DNA from 3 places in the Parasphingorhabdus pacifica genome. Region 1 is predicted to be linked to each of the others. Evidence: riboswitches for the same ligand, from Rfam matches in the RefSeq annotation. Region 1 holds a riboswitch; each other region holds the start of a gene.
The links. A riboswitch is a leader RNA that binds a small molecule or an ion and turns the genes downstream of it on or off. The one in region 1 is predicted to bind glycine.
Positions count from the first base shown of each region.

Region 2: linked by a shared signal. The riboswitch ahead of gcvP (aminomethyl-transferring glycine dehydrogenase) and the one ahead of gcvH (glycine cleavage system protein GcvH) in region 1 are both predicted to bind glycine.
Region 3: linked by a shared signal. The riboswitch ahead of gcvT (glycine cleavage system aminomethyltransferase GcvT) and the one ahead of gcvH (glycine cleavage system protein GcvH) in region 1 are both predicted to bind glycine.

Region 1 is NZ_BAAGYS010000002.1:538,763-541,022, forward strand. It holds gene ACYVAN_RS02485 (L-serine ammonia-lyase) at 1-439, opposite strand, end outside; gene gcvH (glycine cleavage system protein GcvH) at 467-841, opposite strand; glycine riboswitch at 991-1,082, opposite strand; gene ACYVAN_RS02495 (PucR family transcriptional regulator) at 1,190-2,260, shown strand, end outside.
Region 2 is NZ_BAAGYS010000008.1:396,570-398,829, forward strand. It holds gene ACYVAN_RS13480 (MerR family transcriptional regulator) at 311-856, shown strand; glycine riboswitch at 949-1,054, shown strand; gene gcvP (aminomethyl-transferring glycine dehydrogenase) at 1,232-2,260, shown strand, end outside.
Region 3 is NZ_BAAGYS010000013.1:120,709-122,968, forward strand. It holds gene ACYVAN_RS20140 (TetR/AcrR family transcriptional regulator) at 1-571, shown strand, start outside; glycine riboswitch at 701-796, shown strand; glycine riboswitch at 798-900, shown strand; gene gcvT (glycine cleavage system aminomethyltransferase GcvT) at 1,014-2,117, shown strand; partial or broken gene ACYVAN_RS20150 (serine hydroxymethyltransferase) at 2,170-2,260, shown strand, end outside.

The DNA.
Region 1 (2,260 bases):
AGTAGAAATCGCTGGAGACGATCTCCGCCCCGTCCCGGCCGGTCGCGGTGAATCGCATGCCGTTGGGGTGTACCGGCAGGGACTTTCGGCGGTGCATCACCAGATCCCGATCGACCGAGAAGCGGATCTCCTGCTCACCTGCCAGGCGGAGCCTGCCGGTCGAGCGGATCTCGTCGACGCGCCCGCCGACCGCGGCCGGGTCCACGGATTCCGGCGCGTGCCCTTCCAGCCCCAGCAACACTGCTTTCGCACTACCGTGACCGTGTCCGGTGGCGCCGAGTGAACCGAAGAGTTCGGCTTTGACCCGCGCGACGCGTTCCGATGTCCCGTCGGCGCGCAGCCGGTCGACGAACATTCCGGCCGCGCGCATCGGTCCGACGGTGTGGGAGCTCGATGGGCCTATGCCCACCGAGAAAAGGTCGAAGACGCTGATCGCCATTGATCAGTCCTCCTGTGGGACCGGGGGTTACTTCGTCCCGGTCAATTCTGCGTACTGCTCGGCGCTGAGAACATCACCGGTTTCGGTGGATCGCACTTCCAGCAACCAACCGTCGCCGAACGCGTCGGAGTTGACCACCGACGGATCGTCCACAACGGATTCGTTGATGGCGGTGACCTCTCCGCTCACCGGCGCGTACAGGTCGCTGACGGACTTCGTGGATTCCAGCTCACCACAGGTCTGACCGGACTCGATCTTCTCGCCGACCTCGGGCAGCTGGACGTAGACGATGTCTCCGAGGGCCTCTGCGGCGTACGGGGTCACGCCGATGCGGACGACGTCGTCGCGCTGTTCCAGCCACTCGTGCTCTTCGGTGTACTGGAGATGCGTCGGCAGGGACATGCGGGAGGCTCCATTGCTGTCGAGGACACAGGTGTGCCCGGGATGGGTGGGCCTCCCCCTCTGTTGCGGTACCTGAGAGCTTCGCCGCCTCGTCGCGACTTGCACCGTGGGTGCGGCTCCCGACGAGGAAGCGCGCTTTCCAGAGTTGCCTCGCCCGAGCGGTCATGGGTGCCTGAGAGTTTGCGGGGAGTCTTGCTCCTTCGGCGCCCTGACTGGTCAGGGTCTCTCCCGCCCGGGTTCTGCGGCCGGTATGCGATTGTTCGTGTGTTCAGCAACGATAAACGCGACAGCCGCGGTGTCAATCCCACGGTGCACGTTCTCGGCGGCTTCGCATCTGGGAGAACGACGATGCTCGATGTCCACGCACTGGCCGACCGGGTGGGGCCCACACTACTGCGGGTGGTGGTCGCTCCCGAGGAGACCGGTTGCGTCGGGGACGTCGTCATCACAGAACCTGGTCATATACCCAAGGTCGCGCAGGGAGACCTCGTTCTCGGGGTCGCGGTGACCAATGCGCAGGAAGCCGTCGATTTGGCGCGCGGTTGCGGTGCGGATCATGCCGCTGCGGTGTTGCTCAAACCACCGTTGGCCACCGACGAGACGGTGGTCACAGCAGCAGTGGAGACGGGAATCACTCTCGTCGAGGTGCGTTCGGGAACGGCTTGGGCCCAGTTGGTGTGGTTGATCAGAGCGGCGCTGACGGGCACAGGCTCGGATGGTTCCGAACAACGCAGTCCCGCACATCCCGGGTTGAGCGATCTGTTCCGGCTGGCCGATGCCGCCGCCGATGTGGTCGACGCGCCGGTGACGATCGAGGACGCGCGGTCGCAGGTGCTCGCGTATTCGGCGCGGCAGGACCTCACCGACCCGGCACGGGTGTCGACGATCATGGGGCGCAGGCAGCCGGACGACGTGCTCGCCAAGTTCCGGGAGCGCGGCACTTTCCGCGAGCTGGTTCGGGGCAGTTCGGCGGTTTTCGTGCCTGCCCAGCAGGACGGCACGCTGCCCAGACTGGTGGTGCCGATCCGGATGGGTGGTGAACTGCTCGGTTCGTTGTGGGCGGTGGTGCCCGGAGAGGTGTCCGAGCAGCGGGCTACCGCGTTCGCCGATACCGCGCCCTTGGTCGCGCTGCAGCTCCTTCGGTGGCGGGCGGTGGCCGACGCTGCTCGCCAGCGTTCGGCCGAGCTGGTGCACCGAGTACTCGATGGTGCGGATGGGTGGCGGGCCGCTGCGAAGGAACTGGCCGTGTCCAACGAGCAACATCGGGTGGTGGCCATTGATGCCGCCGCTTCGGAGGAACCTGCCGAGGGCCATCGACTCGCCATGTGGGAGTGGATCACCAAGGGTGTTGGGCGGCAGCCTCCGGTCACCGAGGTCGGGGGTGTGTTGTTCGCGTTGGTGCCCGAGCATGCGCGTTCG
Region 2 (2,260 bases), on a different contig from region 1:
ATCCGCCCGGGCGGAGTTCGAGCGTGGGTCGTCCGGCGGACTCGTCCGGGCCGAGTAGAGCCGTTCGGCGGGGCGAGCGGCGCAGGCTGATTCGCCCGAGTTGTCGGTTCGGGTGCGTTGCGGTACGGGCCCCCGCGCGTCGCGTTGACCTGTCCGCGGGCCGGGCTTACCGTCGAATCACGCGAATTGCCCTGGTGTGATTTTCCAGGTCCGTTGTTCGCGGCCCTGGATCGTGTCGGTTCGGGCCCTGGTGGGCTCCGGCAGTCATGCCGGACGAGGGGAGGCAGGCGTGGTCGAGGAAGCACCGAGGGTGGAAGCCACTGCAGAGCAGGGAGAACTGTTTCCGGACGCTTCGCAACCGGACGAGCTTGTCGGGTATCGGGGTCCTGCGGCCTGTCAGATCGCCGGGATCACCTACCGCCAGCTGGACTACTGGGCGCGTACGAAGCTGGTCGGCCCGTCCATAAAGGGTGCGGAGGGTTCCGGCTCGCAGCGGCTCTACTCGTTCAAGGACATTCTGGTGCTCAAGGTTGTCAAACGACTCCTCGACACCGGGGTTTCGTTGCACAACATCCGGGTAGCGGTGGAGCATTTGCGGTGTAGGGGTGTGCAGGACCTCGCCAGGATAACGCTGTTCAGCGACGGGACCACAGTTTACGAGTGCACCTCTGCGGAGGAGGTGGTCGATCTGCTCCAGGGTGGCCAGGGAGTGTTCGGGATCGCGGTCAGCGGTGCCATGCGAGAGATCAGTGGAACGATCCACGAGTTCCCGGCCGAGCGCGCCGACGGTGCCGCGCCGCTCGCGCCGGTTGACGATGAACTGTCCCGTCGCAGGCGTGACCGCCAGACAGGGTGACGGTCGAGAGCGGGTCGCATCCAGTTTTGTGGGATCAGCTCACATTTGCGGGATGAATTCGTAGCTCTATCGGGTAGGCTTCGCCGCATCGTCGACCCCGTGCGGGAGAGACCGTCCGCGATCGAGAGGTCGTGGGCGGCGCCGAAGGAGCAACTTCTCCCCGACAACCTCTCAGGCCAGCTGGACCGTACGGGCGAGATACCTCTGGAAAGAGGGTTCACCACAGCTGTGGTGGTCCCCGCCGACGGTGCAAGCCGGGTGATATGGCCGGCGAAGCTCTCAGGCGTTCGTTTCGCGGACACAGACAGAGGGGGAGACGCAACACTGAAGTGTGTTGCCGCCCCCTTTTTCAGCCGCGATGTTGGAGGTTCGGCGATGGCCGTTTCCCACGACCGTGTTCCCCTGGCCGAGCTGGAGCGCGGTACCCCGTTTGCGGACCGTCACATCGGCCCGTCACCCACCGAGCTCTCCCGGATGCTCGACGTCGTCGGCGTCGGTGACCTGGAGGAGCTGGGTGACCGCGCCGTGCCGGAGGGTATCCGCGAGGGTGACCTGAAGCTCGCGCTGCCCGAACCAGCCAGCGAAGCGCAGGCCCTGCGGGAGCTGCGCGAGTTGGCCGATCGGTGCAGCCCGCAAGCGGAGATGATCGGACTCGGGTACTACCCGACGGTCACTCCTCCCGTGATCCGTAGGAATGTTCTCGAAGACCCCGCCTGGTACACGGCGTACACGCCCTACCAGCCGGAGATCTCCCAAGGGCGACTGGAAGCGCTGTTGAACTTCCAGACCATGGTGGCCGACCTGACCGGCGTTCCGGTCGCCAACGCCTCGATGCTGGACGAGTCCACGGCCGCCGCCGAGGGAATGACCCTGATCCGGCGAGCGGGCCGTGCCAAGTCCGCCCGGTTCGTGGTCGATGCGGACATCATGCCGCAGACCATCTCGGTGATCGAGACGCGTGCCGAACCGCTGGGCATCGAGATCGTCATCGCGGACCTGTCCAACGGCGTCGCCGGACTTCCGGAAGGGGAGTTCTTCGGTGCGCTGCTGGCGTACCCCGGTGCGTCCGGTGCGGTGCGGGACCACGAGCAGGTCATCGAGGAGGTCCACAACCGAGGTGGCAAAGCTGTGGTCAGCGCCGACCTGCTGGCACTGACGCTGCTGCGGTCGCCGGGCGAGGTGGGTGCCGACGTGGTCGTCGGCACGACTCAACGCTTCGGCGTGCCGATGGGCTTCGGTGGTCCGCACGCCGGGTACATGGCCGTCCAGAAGGGCATCGAGCGCCAGCTGCCCGGGCGTCTGGTCGGCGTGAGCGTGGACGTCGACGGAAACCAGGCGTACCGACTGGCTCTGCAGACCCGTGAACAGCACATCCGGCGGGAGAAGGCCACGAGCAACATCTGC
Region 3 (2,260 bases), on a different contig from region 1:
GATGCGCAGGCTCGCCGATGCGCTCGGGGTCAAGGCGGCCTCGCTGTACAACCACGTCGCCACCAAGGACGCCCTGCTGCAGGAGATAGCCGACTCGGTGATGGCCGACGTCGACGTATCCGGTTTCGACGTCGACTGGCACACCGGCCTGATCACTTGGGCTCGCTCGTACCGCGCGGCGCTGGCCGCCCATCCGAACCTGGTGCCGTTCATGGCCTCCGGCCCCGCGCGCCGCGAGACCGCACTCAGCCGCGCCGACGCCGTCCACGGTGGCCTCGTGCGCGCGGGATGGCCGCAGCGCTACGCCACCATGATCGGCGCCTCCACGAAGTACCTCGTGGTGGGTGCCGCGATGGCCTCGTTCTCCCGCGGGTTCGTCGAGGACGCCGAGATCTACGACGAGCGGTTCCCCAACCTCGGCCGGGCGCACCTGCTCGCCCGGCACGCCACCGAAATAGACCAGGACAGCTTCGAGCTCGCCCTCGCCTCCCTCGTCGACGGCCTGCACCACCTGCACGCCGCCCTCACCAACCCCAGCGACACCACCGACCCCACCCCCGACAGCCCCTGACCCATGCGCAGGGGCGCGCACATTTCAACCCGAGTGAGACCACTCTCGCGTCCGGTTGACTCCGGTGAGTCCCCTCCGTAGCGTCCTGGCCGCGAGATCGTGCAGCTCGACAACAGAAGATCGCGCCAACGACACCGTGCGGGAGAGACTTCGTCCAAGGAGACGGAGCGCCGAAGGAGCAATACTCCCCAACAAACTCTCAGGCTCAGTCACCGCACGGACCAGGCGAACTAACGGAGAAAAGCAGGAGCGTCAGTGCTCCTCGCCCACGGTGCAAGCCGCGTCCGGCGACGCGGCGAAACTCTCAGGCCAATGACTCCGGGGAGACTCTGGCCAGCGCACGCCCGCGCCGTCGCCGTCGAAGAGTCCCGGATATGGTTACCGCAGTGAGCTGACCGGCCCATCGAATGCCGACCGGTGCCCACAAGGAGGAGTTTCCGCAATGTCGTCGCCCCGCAAAACCCCGTTGCACGACATCCACGAGAAGCTAGGCGCGCATTTCACCGAGTTCGCCGGTTGGCAGATGCCACTGCGGTACTCGGGTGACACCGCCGAGCACAACGCGGTCCGGAACAGCGCCGGACTGTTCGACCTGACCCACATGGGTGAGATCCGGATCAGCGGTCCGCAGGCCGCCGAAGCACTGGACTACGCCCTGCTGGTCAACGCCTCGGCGATCACCACCGGCCGGGCCCGCTACACCATGATCTGCAATGCCGACGGCGGTGTGATCGACGACCTCATCGTCTACCGGCTCCAGGACCGGGAATTCCTGATCGTGGCCAACGCTGCGAACGCCGCCGTCGTCTCGGCCGAAGTGGCCGAGCGCGTCACCGGATTCGACGCGATCCACGAGGACGTCTCCGATGAGTACGCGCTGATCGCCATCCAGGGGCCGAATGCCGTCGCGATCCTCGAACCGCTGACCGACACCGACCTCAGCGGGGTGAAGTACTTCGCGGGCTACCCGAGCCGCGTCGCGGGCAAGGACATACTACTCGCCCGCACCGGTTACACCGGCGAAGACGGATTCGAGCTGTTCACGTCCCTCGAGGACGCTCCCGCCGTGTGGGAAGCCCTGTTCGAGTCGGGCGAGGCGCACGACCTCAAGCCCACTGGGCTCTCCTGCCGCGACACCCTCCGCCTCGAATCGGCCATGCCGCTGTACGGCAACGAGCTGTCTACCGACTCCACCCCGTTCCACGCCAACCTGGGCCGGGTCGTCAAGCTCGACAAACCTTCGGACTTCGTCGGCAAGGCCGCGTTGGCCGCCGCCGCGGAGACGCCGACCGAGCGCACTCTGGTCGGCCTCCGCACCGATCAGCGCCGCGCACCTCGCCACGGCTACCGCGTGCTCGACGCCGAAGGCAACGAGGTCGGCGCCGTGACCAGCGGAGCTCCGTCCCCGACACTCGGACACCCGGTCGCAATGGCTTACGTCGATCGCGCGCACAGCCGGCCGGGTACCGCATTGCAGGTCGACATCCGTGGCAAAGCCGCCCCGGTAGAGGTCGTCGAGCTGCCGTTCTATCGCCGCAGCGCCTGATCGCGCCGGCAACCGTTTCCATCCGTCGATGATCGAACCAGGAGGCAACACCATGTCGACATCGGACCTGTTCAACAGCCAGCTTGCTGCAGTGGATCCCGAGGTAGCTTCGGCGGTTGGTGCCGAGCTCGACCGCCAGCAGA